DNA from 4 places in the Oerskovia sp. Root918 genome. Region 3 is predicted to be linked to each of the others. Evidence: riboswitches for the same ligand, from Rfam matches in the RefSeq annotation. Region 3 holds a riboswitch; each other region holds the start of a gene.
What was found. A riboswitch is a leader RNA that binds a small molecule or an ion and turns the genes downstream of it on or off. The one in region 3 is predicted to bind S-adenosylmethionine.

Region 1: it holds a riboswitch for S-adenosylmethionine, as region 3 does, so the genes downstream of both, ASE27_RS16895 (nucleotidyltransferase domain-containing protein) here and ASE27_RS15675 (aminotransferase class V-fold PLP-dependent enzyme) in region 3, are expected to answer to the same signal.
Region 2: it holds a riboswitch for S-adenosylmethionine, as region 3 does, so the genes downstream of both, ASE27_RS17260 (hypothetical protein) here and ASE27_RS15675 (aminotransferase class V-fold PLP-dependent enzyme) in region 3, are expected to answer to the same signal.
Region 4: it holds a riboswitch for S-adenosylmethionine, as region 3 does, so the genes downstream of both, ASE27_RS12240 (LLM class flavin-dependent oxidoreductase) here and ASE27_RS15675 (aminotransferase class V-fold PLP-dependent enzyme) in region 3, are expected to answer to the same signal.

What each region holds. Positions count from the first base shown of each region.
Region 1 is NZ_LMJG01000015.1:381,659-385,327, reverse strand. It holds gene ASE27_RS16905 (carbohydrate ABC transporter permease) at 1-284, shown strand, start outside; gene ASE27_RS16900 (LacI family DNA-binding transcriptional regulator) at 419-1,453, shown strand; SAM riboswitch class IV at 1,582-1,701, shown strand; gene ASE27_RS16895 (nucleotidyltransferase domain-containing protein) at 2,038-2,685, shown strand; gene ASE27_RS16890 (chitinase) at 2,866-3,519, opposite strand; gene ASE27_RS16885 (hypothetical protein) at 3,610-3,669, opposite strand, start outside.
Region 2 is NZ_LMJG01000015.1:471,400-475,068, forward strand. It holds gene ASE27_RS17250 (polysaccharide deacetylase family protein) at 1-1,524, shown strand, start outside; gene ASE27_RS17255 (cold-shock protein) at 1,707-1,910, shown strand; SAM riboswitch class IV at 2,042-2,153, shown strand; gene ASE27_RS17260 (hypothetical protein) at 2,261-2,629, shown strand; gene ASE27_RS17265 (hypothetical protein) at 2,816-3,517, shown strand; gene ASE27_RS17270 (bifunctional RecB family nuclease/DEAD/DEAH box helicase) at 3,605-3,669, opposite strand, start outside.
Region 3 is NZ_LMJG01000015.1:95,586-99,254, reverse strand. It holds gene ASE27_RS15690 (O-succinylhomoserine sulfhydrylase) at 1-114, opposite strand, end outside; gene ASE27_RS15685 (rhodanese-like domain-containing protein) at 138-602, opposite strand; SAM riboswitch class I at 609-701, opposite strand; gene ASE27_RS15680 (phosphotransferase enzyme family protein) at 952-1,662, shown strand; SAM riboswitch class IV at 1,760-1,874, shown strand; gene ASE27_RS15675 (aminotransferase class V-fold PLP-dependent enzyme) at 1,915-3,315, shown strand; gene ASE27_RS15670 (GNAT family N-acetyltransferase) at 3,398-3,669, shown strand, end outside.
Region 4 is NZ_LMJG01000013.1:234,349-238,017, forward strand. It holds gene obgE (GTPase ObgE) at 1-130, shown strand, start outside; gene proB (glutamate 5-kinase) at 490-1,632, shown strand; SAM riboswitch class IV at 1,797-1,907, shown strand; gene ASE27_RS12240 (LLM class flavin-dependent oxidoreductase) at 1,996-3,102, shown strand; gene ASE27_RS12245 (ABC transporter permease) at 3,121-3,669, shown strand, end outside.

The sequences.
Region 1 (3,669 bases), 290 kb from region 3:
TCGCGATGCCCATGATGGCGCCCGGCCTGGTCACGGTGTTCCTCTTCCAGTTCGTCGCGATCTGGAACAACTTCATGCTGCCGTACATCATGCTCGGCGACGACAAGCTCTTCCCGCTCACGGTCGGGCTGTCGGGTCTGCTGAACCAGGGGGCGTCGCAGCCCGCGCTGTACACGCTCGTGATCACGGGCGCGCTGCTGTCGATCGTCCCGCTCGTGGCCCTGTTCCTCCTGCTGCAGCGCTACTGGCAGGTCGACCTCGCCGCCGGCGCGGTCAAGGCCTGAGGATGTCCCTAGACTCACGTGTCGTGGAGCAGTCCGGGAACGACGTCGTACCCCAGCCCGTCGACGCCGTGCGCGAGGACGGTCGCGAAGCCGCGCGCGGCACCTCCCCGGGTGCGGGGGCGGGCGCCGGACTCGTGCGCGAGAGGCGGGCGGCGGCGTCGGGCAACGGGGCGAAGCGTCGCCCCACGATCCGCGACGTCGCGGACGTCGCGGGCGTCTCGCGCGGGACCGTGTCCCGCGTGATCAACGGTGGCCACTGGGTCTCTCCCGATGCCCTCGCGGCGGTCAACGAGGCGATTCGGACCACGGGGTACGCCGCGAACCAGCACGCGCGCAGCCTCGTGACGGGGCGGTCGAACTCGATCGCGTTCCTGCTGACCGAGCCGCAGCACCTGCTGTTCGAGGACCCCAACTTCTCGATCCTGCTGCGGGGCGCGGCCGAGGAGCTCGCGAAGCGCGAGATGCCGCTGCTGCTCATGGTCGCGGGGACCCCCGAGGAGCGTCGCCGCATCGGTGGGTACGTCGCGGCGGGGCACGTCGACGGCGTCCTGCTCATCAGCTCGCACCAGGGCAACCCGATGCTGGCCGAGCTGCTCAAGCAGAAGGTCCCGACGGTCGCCTGCGGTGTCCCGCTCGGGTACGAGGGGCGCGTCGGGTACGTCGCGGCCGACGACCGGGCCGGGGCGCGCACCATGACGCAGCACCTGCTCGACTCGGGGCGCACGCGCATCGCGACGATCACAGGTCCGCTCGACACCCCGGGCGGGACGCTGCGCCTCGACGGGTACCGCGACGCGCTGGGCGACCGGTTCGACGAGTCGCTCGTCGCGCACGGCGACTACTCGCGCGAGCGGGGCCGGCTCGCGATGGCCGAGCTGCTCGAGCGGCGCCCTGACCTCGACGCCGTGTTCGTGGCGTCGGACCTCATGGCGGCGGGGGCGCTCGTCGCGCTCCAGGCCACGGGGCGGAGCGTGCCCGGGGACGTGGCCGTGGGCGGGTTCGACGACTCGGGGGTCGCGGCGTCGCTCCACCCGGCGCTGACGACCATGCGGCAGCCTTTCGAGCGCATCAGCGCCGAGATGGTGCGGCTGCTGCTCGAGGTCGTGGAGGGCCAGGAGCCTGCGGCCATCACGCTGCCGACGTCGCTCGTGGTGCGGGACTCGGCCTAGGGAGGTTCGGCCTCGCCCGGCCAGTCGCGGTCGTGCGCGACGGGCACCGAGGCGCTCGGGCACAGGGGTGCGCCGTGGCGCGCCGGGGTGATTTGTCCTTGTGTGTCCCGTCTGGCAGGGTGGGCATCGGTCACGAGTGACCGGCGATACGCCCTCCGCGTGCCGGTCCGGCAACCGCGTTCCCGCGCACGGTGCCTCTGAGGAAGACCCGCCCGACCCGGCATCCGGGCCTTCGGGAAGTGCGAGGTCGAGGTCGCGTTCATCGTGGCCTCGACCCTTGCCCTGAGGCCGCCGCTGCGCCCGGTCGGCTCAGGTCGCCGACTGCCTGCGGTGGGCGTGTTGTCCACAGATCCCTGGCCTTCGCTCCGCGTGCCGTCCGGAGCAGCCATCCTGTCCGTGAGGCGTTCGGACGGTCGGGCGACGACGTTGAACCGGGGGAGGGGAGGGTGTGTTTTCTCTGTAGCCACAACAATTGTGGTGGCTACAGAGAAACCGCACCCTCCCCCCGGGGCCTCGTGGTGAGCGGCGACGCCACGCTGCGGCCGCTCTGCCTCGTGGAGGAGATCAGGACTCAGGGGGAGCAGATGGACTGGAGCAGCCCGGTCTCGGCGGTCGTGCCCGGGCTCGAGGGGCCCGTCCTGCGTGCGCTCTGGAACCGTCAGGGCGAGCTCACGGGTGGGCAGGTGCATCGCGTCGCGCACTCCGGATCGTCGGAAGGGGTTCGTCGCGCCCTCGCGCGGCTTGAACGGCAAGGGATCGTCCAGCGGCGGACCATCGGGTCGACGAACTACTTCCAGGTCAACCGCGACCACCTGTGCTGGCCCGCGATCGAGGCGCTCTTCGACGCGCTGCACCCCTGGTGCGAGCTGCGCCGACGCATCGACGAGCTGCTTCATCAGGTCGTGCGGGACGACGGCCGTCGACGGTCGATCGGCGTCGCTGTCGTCGGCTCGGCCGCTCGCGGCGACGGCACCGCGGCCGACGACCTGGACCTCCTCGTCGTGGTCCCCGACGACCTTCCGACGTGGATCGCCGACGAGCTCACCGACCAGCTGCGCCGCGACGCAGGATCCTGGACCGGCAACGACGTGGACGTCCACCTCCGCACGATCGCGTGGCTCGACGCCGAGCGCGACCGCCCCGGGGCCCTCGAGCGGTGGGCGCACGACGCCGACCAGGTGCTCGGGCCACCCGTGCACGAGCACCTGCCCCTCGTCGTCCTCCCCGACTGACTGCTGGCGGGCAGGCGGAGCCGAACCGCGTCCCCGCGCCCAGGCCCGCCGTGCACCCGCCCAGGCCCGCTCCGCACCCGCCGAGCCGCACTGCACCCGCCGAGCCGCACTGCACCCGCCCGTGCCGCGCAGAGCCGCGCCCGACGGCGGGCGTCGCGCTCCGCCGTCGGGCAACGGACCTCAGCAGGTCAGGTTCTCGCCCGTCGTGGTGCCCAGGAGCTCGGCGTAGCGGCGGAACAGCGCGACCCGGTTCGCGACCTGGCGCGGGTTGCCGCCCTCGCACTCGAGCGGGCCGTTGATCGCGCGGATCGTCTCGCGGAAGCCGTGGTCCCCGACGATCGCCTCGTGGCACGTCATGGTGCCCTCGCCCGGCTGCGTGTTCCAGTACCAGAGCGCGGTCTTCCAGGCGACGGTCGCGTCGGTCTCGACCAGGTACGGGTCGTTCAGCAGGTCGATGCCCAGGGCGTCACCCGCGGCCTTGTAGTTGAAGTTCCACGAGAGCTGGATGGGCCCCTTGCCGTAGTACGCGTCCTGGCCCGCGGGGCACCCGTACGGCTGCGACGGGTCGCAGTAGTGCGAGTACACGGCCGTGTTGAGCTCGCTCACGTGCAGCAGCCCCGTGCTCTCGTGGCTCACGTTCGCGAGGAACGCCGCAGCCTCGCGGGCCGCGACCACCGGCCCGCCCGACGTCGCGAACTCCGGGTACGCCGCGGTCGCCGCGACCAGGCCCTCGTACGTGTAGAACGGGTTGCGGTCCGGGAACATCTCCTCGAACTGCGCCTCCGTCACCACGAAGCACGTCGTGATGCCGCTCGTCGAACCTGTCTCAGCCATGAGCCACCCTCTCGTCACTGATCCCGGCCAGCCGCGGGGTCGCGGCTCGACGACGAGCCGCGACGGCCGGACGGCGTCTCCGCGGTCACCCTAGGGGACGGGTGCGGGCTCCTCGGCATCGGTGTGCAGGGTGCTCCGGGGGAGGTCATC
Region 2 (3,669 bases), 380 kb from region 3:
GCCTCCCCGTCCCGCGGTCTGCCGCCGGGCGGTTCCTCCCCTGCGCGCCCGCAGAACCGGGCTGTCCGGGTCGTCGCCGCCCTCGTCGCCCTGCTGGTCGTCGCCGCGGGCGTCACGTTCTTCCTGACGCGCGCGTCCGCACAGCCGTCGGCTCAGCCCTCGCCCGCCCCGTCGCCGACCGCGACCAAGGTCCCCGCGGAGCGGGTCGACCCGCCTGCGGTGCTCGACCCGACGTCCGTCGAGAACCTCGAGATCCACCAGGAGTCGACCGCGGACACGGGCGACGCCCGCTCGATCTCGACCGTCGCGATCCCCGGCGAGCACTCGCTGGGACGGGCGTTCGGTCGCTTCGTCGACGCGACGACGCAGGCCTACGAGGCTGCGGTCGACCCCACCGCGACGGGCAACGAGCTCAACGTCGGCTGGGACCTGGTGCTCGCGCAGGGCGACGTGCTGGGCGTGCACGCCTCGACCTACGCCTTCACGGGCGGGGCGAACGGTGAGCTCGGCAGCCAGACCTTCTACACCGACCTCCCGCGCGCGACCACGACGTGGTCGGCCGACCTGCTCACCGCGGACGGCCGCAAGCAGGCCGCGGAGTGGGCGGGAGCGGCGCTCGCGGCAGCGGGGCTGGGGTTCGGCGAGCCTGTGCCGTCGTCGGAGGACACGTTCCGGGACGTCCGTCTCGGGCCCGACGGCGCCGCGACCCTGGTCTTCTCGCCCGGTCTGGTCTCGGCACGGGCCGACGGGGAGCTCGCCGTGCGGCTCGAGCCGGACGCGACCCGGTCCGTCCTGTCGGCCGTCGGCAAGCAGCTCGCCGAGGTCGCGGCGAGCGGTGCACCCTTCATGGGGATCGCCCCGCCCCCTGTCGAGGAGCCGCCCGTGGCCGCACCGCCCCCCGCCTCGCCCGACGCGCCGGACTGCTCGGTGCTCAAGTGCATCGCCCTGACCTTCGACGACGGCCCCGGCAAGTACACGTCCCAGCTCCTCGACACCCTCGCCGAGAAGCAGGCCAGGGCCACGTTCTTCCTCGTCGGGCGGTCCGTCCAGGCGAACCCCGACCTGGTGCGTCGCGAGGTCGCGGAGGGGCACGCCGTCGGGAACCACACGTGGTCCCACCCCGACCTGTCGAAGCTCGGCACCGACCAGATCTCGCAGGAGCTGCAGTCGACCGCGGACGCGGTCGAGGCCGCGTCGGGCGTCCGACCGACGCTCGTACGGCCTCCGTACGGCGCGACGAGCGATACTGTGACGAGTGTCCTCTCCCAGCGCAACGAGCCGGCGATCCTGTGGAACGTCGACACCGAGGACTGGAAGAACAAGGACTCGGCCATGACCTCGGAGCGGGCCCTCGCAGGTGCCCGACCTGGGGCGATCCTGCTGATGCACGACATCCACGCCTCGACCGTGTCGGCCGTGCCCGGCATCGTGGACAGCCTGCGGGCTGCTGGTTACACGCTCGTGACCGTGCCCGATTTGCTCGGTCATGACCTGGTTGGGGGACACAAGTACTTCAATCGTTAGCAACAGGGGTAGCACAGTCGGAGTAACCCCTGTACCGTTACCGGTGAGATTGCAGTGCCTCGCTTGTCCTTGCGCAACGGCCCCATGCCACCGCGAACCTTGTTACCCAAGAGTTGACGACGAACACCGTGATGTTCGGCTCCAGATCATGGAGCTGTTTGAAACTCTAGAAGGAGATCCCCATGGCATTGGGAACCGTGAAGTGGTTCAACGGCGAGAAGGGCTACGGCTTCATCGCACCTGAGGACGGCAGCGCCGACGTGTTCGCGCACTACTCCGCCATCCAGACGCAGGGCTTCCGCTCGCTCGAGGAGAACCAGCGCGTCGAGTTCGACGTGACGCAGGGCCCCAAGGGCCCGCAGGCGGAGAACATCCGCCCGCTCTGATCTCACTCGCCTCCGGGCGTAGCTGATCATTGAACGAGTGCCCCCGACCGGTTCGCCGGTCGGGGGCACTCGTGCGTCCAGGACCAGGTACCCCTGTGCCTGGTCCTGGACGCCGTGGTAGAACTGAGAACGGTCCAGAGGACCAGCGAACCGCCCTCCGGCGTGCTGGTCCGGCAACCGCGCGACGCGCACGGTGCTCCCGGAGGAAGACCCGCCCCCACACCCGTGGGGGAAGAGCGAGCAGCCCCACGCCGCAGCGCTCGTCCTCGTGCCCCTCGCCCTGGGCCTCGCTCGGGTGGGTGCCCGCACGCGGGTGAGCTCCGCCGTCGGGCACGGAGAGAAGGAGCACCATGGCCCAGCACGTCATGGAACGCCGGGCGAGCACCGCCCCCTGTCCCGTACCGACCGTGTGCGACCGGTACGACACCGGGCACCTCCTGCACCCCGTCCACGCACGCATGCTGGGCAACCGGCCCTGGGGCTGGCGCGACGGCACGGTCCGCGCGGTGCGACCGGTCGACGGAGGCGTCGAGGTCGTCGTCGAGTACACGACGGGTGAGGGAGCGTGCCGCGTGTGGCACCACACGGGGCTCGACCTGCCCGGCGGGCTGACCGTGCGCGTGCACGAGCAGTACCACGCGCTCGAGCTCGCGGGACAGCCGCTCAACGTCCGGCTCCTGGGTGGGGTGGGCTGCGTGCCGGAGCCCGCTCCCCGCTGAGTGCATGGTTCGGCAGGGGGGGTGGGCTGCGTACCGGAGCCCGCTCCCCGCTGAGTGCATGGTTCGGCAGGGACTCGCCGGGCGTGTCGCTGCCGAACCACGCACTCGACGGAACGGAGGGGCGGCGAACCGCGTTGAACCGGTGAGGGCACCCGCCCTCGACGGTTCGACCAGAAGGACACGCTCATGGGATTCCTCGACCGCCTCCTCAGCCGCACCCCGCAGGACGAGGGGATGCCGCGCCGCCACGCGACCTACGACGGCCACGAGTCCCCCGTGTACGGCACCCCGCCCCCCGCTCCGACGGGTCCGGGGCGCAGCGAGGACGACGTCGCGATCGACCGCTACCGTTACCTGCTGCGCACGGCTCCCCCTGAGGCCGTCGAGCAGGCGCACACCGAGGCGTTCGAGCGGCTCACGCCCGAGCAGCGGCGCCGTGTGCTCACCGACCTCGGCGAGAACCTGCCGCCCGCCGAGCGCGCGACCTCCGACGACCCGCAGTCGCTCGCCCGCATGGCGACCCGCGCCGAGATGCGCAACCCCGGCACGCTCGAGCGGTCGTTCGGCGGCCGGCAAGGGGTCGGCGGCCCGGGCGGGCCCGGCATGGGCTCGATGATCGGCTCGAGCATGCTCGGCACCATCGCGGGCGTCGTGATCGGCTCCGCGGTCGCCAACATGATGTTCGGCCCGATGTTCGGCGACCCGACCGCGAACCTCGCGGGCGACGGCGGGACGGGAGGCGAGGGGGATCCCGGGACGACCGAGGCCGACCCTGGAGCGGGCGACACGGGCGGTGAGGTCACCGAGGCCGGAGGGGACCTCGGCGGTGACTTCGGTGGGTTCGGCGACTTCGGTGGTGGGGACTTCGGAGGGTTCGGGGACTTCTGAGCCCTGACCCGCCGCTGAGTGCGTGGTTCGGCAGCGACTCGACCGGCGTGTCGCTGCCGCATCATGCACTCAGCGGAAGCTCGGCCGCTACCGAGAAGCCCCCGACTGGCACAGCCCGATGAACGCGCCCAGCTCGGCGAGCTCCTCGGGGT
Region 3 (3,669 bases):
CTCCTCGAAGTTCGAGCGGGCGTGGCCGCCGCGCACCGCGAGGGTGTCGGGCCGCACCGAGCGGGGCAGCGGGCCGCGGCCCGAGCCGCCCGGGACCCCGGCAGGGATGCGCAGGACGCCGTCCCCGGTCGCGGCGCTCACGACTGCTTCCAGGGGAGGCCTGCTGCGCGCCAGCCGTCGGAACCACGGTGACCGGCGCCGTCGAGCGCTCCCTCGAAGCCTTCGAGGACGTTGTACGCGGGGCCCAGGCCGGCGGCGGTCGCGGCCTTGGCCGCGCCGATCGAACGGGCTCCCGAGCGGCACAGGAACACGACGGGGGTCTCGGGCGTCACGCCGGCCGCGGCGAGGTCCGTGACGAACGACGGGTTGGGCCGGCCCTCGACCGTGACCCACTGGGTCAGGACCGGCTCGCGGCCCGTCGAGGACAGGTCGGGGACGCCGACGAAGCGCCACTCGGCGTCGGTGCGGACGTCCACGAGGACGGCGCCCGGGGCGCTCTGGAGCAGGTCCCATGCCTGCTGGGGCGTGATGTCGCCGGCGTAGCCGTCGGCGGGCCGGGCGTCGGGGACCGGTGCAGCGGTCGCGCGGTCGGGGGCACTCATGGTGATCCTCCATCGGTCGTGGCGGTAGCACCCTCGCCCGTCACCGGGGGGTTGCTGCGGCGTCATCGTGCCAAGTCACTCAGCCGCTCTGGATGGTTGCGTCGGATCGTACGTCACCGTGCCCACGGAGTGAAACGGGTGTCTCGCAGGGTGGGCAGGGGATAGGTTGCTGCGCATGGAGCACCCCGCGCGTCGCCACGAGGTAGAGGATTCCCGTCGAGACAGCGGGCTCGGGGCCTCTACCTCGACGCAAGCCCTCTACCTCACGGCAGGCAGTCGTGAGCAGAGCCCGCCCGAGGAGGTCCTGGCCGGCGGCAACTCGACGGCCGTCGTGCGACGCGGCGACACCGTGCGACGCACCGCCGGGCCCTGGACGCCGACCGTCCACGCGCTCCTGCGCCACTTGCGCGCGCACGGCATCACCGAGGTGCCCGAGCCGCTGGGGACCGACGAGCAGGGGCGCGAGGTCCTGTCCTATCTCCCGGGCGACGTCGCGAACTATCCCCTTCCCCTGTGGGTCTGGGACGAGTCAGTGCTCCGTGACGCGGGCGTGCTGCTGCGGCGCGTGCACGACGCGAGCGTCGGTTTCCTCGCCGCGGGCGACGCGCCCGCGCCACCCATCTGGCAGAGCGCACCACACGAGCCCGCCGAGGTCGTGTGCCACAACGACTTCGCCCCGTACAACCTGGTCTTTCGCGACGGGGTCGTCGTCGGGCTCATCGACTTCGATACCGCGAGCCCCGGCCCCCGGATCTGGGACCTGGCTTACCTCGGCTACCGGCTCGTGCCCCTCGTGGCGGACGCCGGGGACGGGGAGGGAGCCGACGTCGTCGGGCGGCTGGACCCGTTGGCGCGGCTCGACGCCCTGGTCGCCGCGTACGGGATGCGGTACTCGCGTCGCGAGGTCCTGACCGTCGTGGTCGCGCGGCTCGACGAGCTCGCGGCCTTCACCGACGAGAGGGCGTCAGCGACCGGGCGGGACGACTTCCGGGAGCACGCGGCCATGTACCGGGCCGACGCGCGACACATTCAGGCGCTCGCGGACGCGTCGCCTCGCTGAGCGGGCGCGCCCGCCTGACAGGCCCCTCTGCCCACCATCCGAGACGCCGTGCCCACCGGTTGACACGCTCTGCGGGCCTCGCCCATCCTTGACACCAGGTCATGAGTGCCAGCGCAAAACCCCGGTTTGCTGGCCGGCAACCCTCCTCCGCGGCGGGGTGCCCCGGGTGACGACCAGGTCCCTCTCTACAAGGAGGGGGGCAAGCGCGGAGGGGCCGCAGGGCGAACTCCGACGACCACCGGAGGACGTGCCATGAGCGCACACGCAGTCATCGAAGCCCCTACCTCGTGTGCCGTGCTGCCCGTCGTGGGCAGCGACACCCTGGTCCCCCTCGTCGACGGGCGCAGCCTCCCGTACGCCAACCTCGACGTCGCGGCGTCGGCCCCCGCGCTGCAGGTCGTGGCCGATCGCGTCAACGAGGTCCTGCCGCTCTACGCGAGCGTGCACCGCGGCGCGGGCTACCTGTCCCAGGTGTCGACCGCGCTCTACGAGGCCGCGCGCCAGACGATCGGCGCGTTCGTCGGAGCCCGCGAGGACGACGTCACGATCGTCACGCGCAACACCACGGACTCGCTCAACCTGCTCGCGGGCTGCGTCCCGGCCCAGGCCGACGGTTCGCCGGGCCGTGTGCTCGTGCTGGACGTCGAGCACCACGCGAACCTCCTGCCGTGGCAGCGCACGGGCGGGGCCACGGTCCTGGTCGGCGGTGCGACGGTCGCCGAGACCCTGTCCGGGCTGCGCGCAGAGCTGTCGCGCTTCCCGTACGCGCTCGTCGCGATCACGGGGGCCTCGAACGTCACGGGCGAGTCGCTGCCGCTCGCCGAGGTCGTCGCCGCGGCGCACGACGCCGGAGCGCGGGTCCTGCTCGACGGCGCCCAGCTCGTCCCGCACCGCGGCGTCTCGCTCACCGCGAGCGACGTGGACTACGTCGCGTTCTCGGGCCACAAGACCTACGCGCCGTTCGGTGCGGGCGCGCTCGTGGGGCGCCGTGACTGGCTCGACGCCGGCACGCCCTACCTCGCCGGGGGCGGCGCGGTGCGCAACGTGACGCTCGAGGGCACCACGTGGCAGAGCGCCCCGGCGCGGCACGAGGCCGGGTCGCCCAACGTGATCGGCGCGGTCGCGCTCGCCTCGGCGTGCGACGCGCTCGCGGCGCTCGAGCCGGGCGTGCTGGTCGCGCACGAGACCGAGCTGCGTGCCCGTCTCGTCGACGGGCTCGAGCAGATCGACGGCGTGCGCGTCGTCCGCGCCTGGGCCGACGCCGTGGACCCCGTGGGCGTCGTGACCTTCTCGGTCGACGGCCACGACGCGGGCCTCGTCGCGTCCTACCTGTCGGCCGAGCACGGCATCGGCGTGCGTGACGGCCGGTTCTGCGCGCACCCGCTCCTGGCCCGCCTGGGCTTCCCGGCCGGTGCCATCCGGGCGTCGATCGGCGTGGGCACCACGGGCGAGGAGATCGAGCGCCTGATCGCGGCGCTGCGCGCCTACGTCGGCGAGGGGGCCAAGGCCCGGTACGAGGTCGTCGACGGCTGCTGGGTCGTGAGCGACGACCCTCGTCCGCTGCTCCAGGTCGCAGGGCTCTCCGGGCTGTTCGCGACCGCCGCGGTCGGCAACATCACGGCCGCCGTGGGGTGCGGTCCGGCCCCGGCCTGACGAGCCCTCTGACCTGCGGAGACGCTCCTCGGAACACAACGTTCACCCGTGCGTCACCTCGCCGTCCACGAACGACCGCTCCGTGGTCTTGGCGGCGACGCCCGCGTGTGTTCTGATATGCGCTGTGCAGCACGATGTCGTCCTGGAAGGCCAGGGGTTCCGCCTCGAACCCCTGGCTGTCGCGCACGCCGGTGCGCTGGCTCAGATCGTCGATCCGACGATGTGGGCGGGTATGAGTACGACCCTCCCTGCGGGGGAGGTCGGGATGGTGAACTTCATCGAGGACACTCGGGCTACCCGGGCGCTGACGGCCTTCGCCGTCGTCGACGCGGGCTCGGGTCTCGTGGTGGGGAG
Region 4 (3,669 bases), on a different contig from region 3:
CCACTCGCGCCCCACGCGCAACGACAAGCGTCGCGAGTACAACGAGCGCATGGACGCCAAGGCCGAGGCCCGCGCAGAGCTCTGGACCGAGCGCGAGTCCGGTCACTGGACGGACCCCGAGAAGGACTGACCTCCGGACACGGTGCCGCAGGGCAGCGACGGGCCGAGCGGTCGGGTGCCCCGACGCCCGACTCCCGCGCCGATGCTGTCGCCCACGACGTCCGCCCGCAGGGCGGGTACGGCCCCTCGGGTCGTGCCCGCCCTGTGGCGTACCGGTCGAGCGACGACCACCGCCCGGGTGGGACGGGAGCGGGAGGTGGGCGACGTCGTCGGGCGGGCTCACGCCGGAGAAGCTGTCAGAAATGCACCGGGCCATGCGCCGGTGCAGTTCTGACACCACGGCGCGGCAGGGTCCATGTCGTCTCACCCCGGGGTGTCACACGGTGACATGACTCCGCGCCCGGGCGCCTGGCGCGCGATGATGTCCCGGTGAATGCGCTCTCCGCACGCTCCCAGGTCGCCACGGCCCACCGGGTCGTCGTCAAGATCGGCTCCTCCTCGCTCACCGGACCGGACGGGCACCTCAGCGTCCCGGCCCTGCACGCGCTCGTCGACGTCATCGCCGCGCGGCACGCCGCGGGCGGGCAGGTCGTGCTCGTGACCTCGGGGGCGATCGCGGCGGGGATCGGTCCGCTCGGCCTCAGCGCCCGACCACGCGACCTCGCCACGGCCCAGGCCGCGGCCTCGGTGGGCCAGGGCCTCCTGGTCGCCCGGTACGCCCAGGCGTTCGCCGAGTACGGCATCCGCGTGGGGCAGGTCCTCCTCACGGCCGAGGACACCATCCGCCGCGGGCACTACCGCAACGCGCAGCGCTCGCTCGAGCGGCTCCTCGACCTGGGCGTCGTGCCCGTCGTCAACGAGAACGACGCGGTCGCGACCGACGAGATCCGCTTCGGCGACAACGACCGCCTCGCGGCGCTCGTCTCGCACCTGGTCCGCGCCGACGTCATGGTGCTGCTGACCGACGTCGACGGGCTCTACGACGGCCCGCCCTCGCGCCCCGGCACCCAACGCATCCGCGAGGTCCGCTCGCCGCTCGACCTCGAGGGCATCGAGGTCACGGGGCGCGGCAGCTCGGTCGGGACGGGCGGCATGCTCACCAAGCTCGAGTCCGTGCGCATCGCGACCGGCTCGGGCATCCCGGTCGTGCTGACCAAGGCCGCGAACGCCGAGGGCGCGCTCGCCGGGCGCGAGGTCGGGACCTGGTTCGCCGTGACGGGCAAGCGCACCACGCGCCGACGCCTGTGGCTCGCGCACGCCGCGCGCACGCGGGGGCGCCTCGAGCTCGACGAGGGGGCCGTGACCGCGGTCCTGGGCGGGCGGGCCTCGCTGCTGCCCGCGGGCGTGGTCGGGGTCACGGGCGACTTCGACGCGGGCGACCCCGTCGAGCTCGTCGCGCCCGACGGGCGCGTGATCGCGCGCGGCCTCGTGGCCTTCGACTCGACCGACATCCCCGACCTCCTCGGCCGCTCGACGCACGAGCTGCGCGACAAGCTCGGCGAGGGCTACGACCGCGAGGTCGTGCACCGCGACGACCTGGTGCTCGTGGGGCGCAGGCGCAAGGCGTCCTGAGGGCGGCTCGCGGCTGCAGCGCGGAGGCGGCGCTCGGTCCCACGACGGGGCCCGGAGACCTGGAACGGTCTCCGGGCCCCGTCTCTCGTTTGCGTTGTCTCATGGAGTGGGACGCCGCTCTCACTCCTTGACTGCACGGCGCCGGGAGGCTTTCCTGTGCGGCAGGTGAAGAGCGCCAGCGCCAAGACCCGGCTCGCTGGCCAGCAACCCTTCGATGTGACGGGGTGCTCCGGGCAGGACCTGACCGCGCCGACAGGTCGCGGTAAGCACACGACGTGACGAACGACCCCCGTCCACGGGTTCCTGTGGCGTGCCCGGGGACGGGCGGGACCCGCACGTCGTCCGACCGAAGGACGCACCATCGTGAGCCAGAGCACCCCGGCGATCTCCTCGCTGGCCTTCCTCACCCCCGGGAACTTCCCGGACGACGACCCCGCCAGCGGTCTCGAGGCGACGCTGCGGCTGTTCGAGCGCGCCGAGGCCTGGGGGTTCGACGGAGCGTGGGTCCGCCAGCGGCACCTCGAGCACGGGATCTCGTCGGCGACCGTCTTCCTCGCTGCGGCGTCCCAACGCACGAGCACGATCGAGCTGGGGACAGGCGTCATCCCGATCGGGTACGAGAGCCCGTTCCGCCTCGGGGAGGACCTCTCGACCGCCGACGTCCTCGCGCAGGGGCGCCTCCAGGTGGGCCTGAGCGCGGGCCGTCCGCCGCACGCCGACCTGATCGGTGACCTGGTCTTCGACGGGGACTGGGAGTCCCACGACTTCTCGCACGCACGCATCGAGCGGCTCGCGGCCAACCTGTCGGGCGGTTTCATCGGCGACGAGGACACCGTGGTGCACTCGCCCGGGAACGTCCAGCGGCCCCGGCTGCAGCCGCACAGCCCGGGGCTCGTCGACCGCCTCTGGTACGGCGCCGGCTCGCGCCGCTCGACCGAGTGGGCCGCGCGCAACGGGCTCAACCTCCTGACCGGCAACATCGTGGCAGGCGAGGAGTCGGACGACTTCGTCACCGCCCAGCTCGCGAACCTCGCCGCCTACCGCGCGGGGCGCGGCGACGCGCGGACCACGCGGGTCGCGCTCGGGCGGGTCATCGTGCCGACCGACTGCGCCGACGCCTCGTCGCGCCGACGCTACCGAGCCTTCGAGGAGTCGCGCCGAGCCCGGACCCTCGCCCCGCAGGGCGAGCGCCGGACGCTCTTCGCGCCCGATCTCGTGGGGCCCAGCGAGGAGATCCTCGAGCGGCTCGTGGCGGACGCCGTCGTGGGCGAGGTCAGCGAGCTGCGCCTCGAGCTGCCCTACGAGCTCAGCGACGAGGAGTACGAGCAGATCCTGCACGACGTCGCGACTCTCGTCGCCCCGGCCCTCGGCTGGACGCCGGCCACGGACCGTGCGGGAACGGCCGGCTCGACGGTGCCGGGATCGCCGCCCGTCGAGCGGACCGCCGCCGCCGTCGCCGTCGGCGCCTGACGGAGGGGGAGAACCACCATGGGACGCTATCTCGCGACGCGACTGGCCCAGGCGGTCGGCGTGCTCTGGGCCGCCTACACGGTGTCCTTCATCGTGCTCTACGCCCTGCCCGGCGACCCGGCCCAGCTCATGGCCGGGGCCGACGCCAACGACATCACCCCCGAGCAGCTCGACGCGCTCCGTGCCGAGCACGGTCTGGACCGCCCGCTCGTGGTCCAGTACTTCTCCCAGCTCGCCGGGCTGTTCCGCGGGGACCTCGGTCAGTCGATCAGCACGGGGCGCCCCGCTGCGGACCTCATCGTCGAGGCGATCCCACCGACCGTGCAGATCGCCGCGGCCGGTCTGCTGCTCGCGGTGGTGCTCGGCGGAGGGCTGGCCGTCGCGGCCACCTACACACGGTTCCGCGGTCTCGGGCAGCTGCTCCTCGGGCTGCCGCCCCTCGGGGTCGCGATCCCCGCCTTCTGGTTCGGCCTCCTGCTCATCCAGTGGTTCTCCTTCACCCTGCCGATCTTCCCCGCGATGGGGAACAAGGGGTTCGCCTCGATCGTCCTGCCCGCGATCACGCTC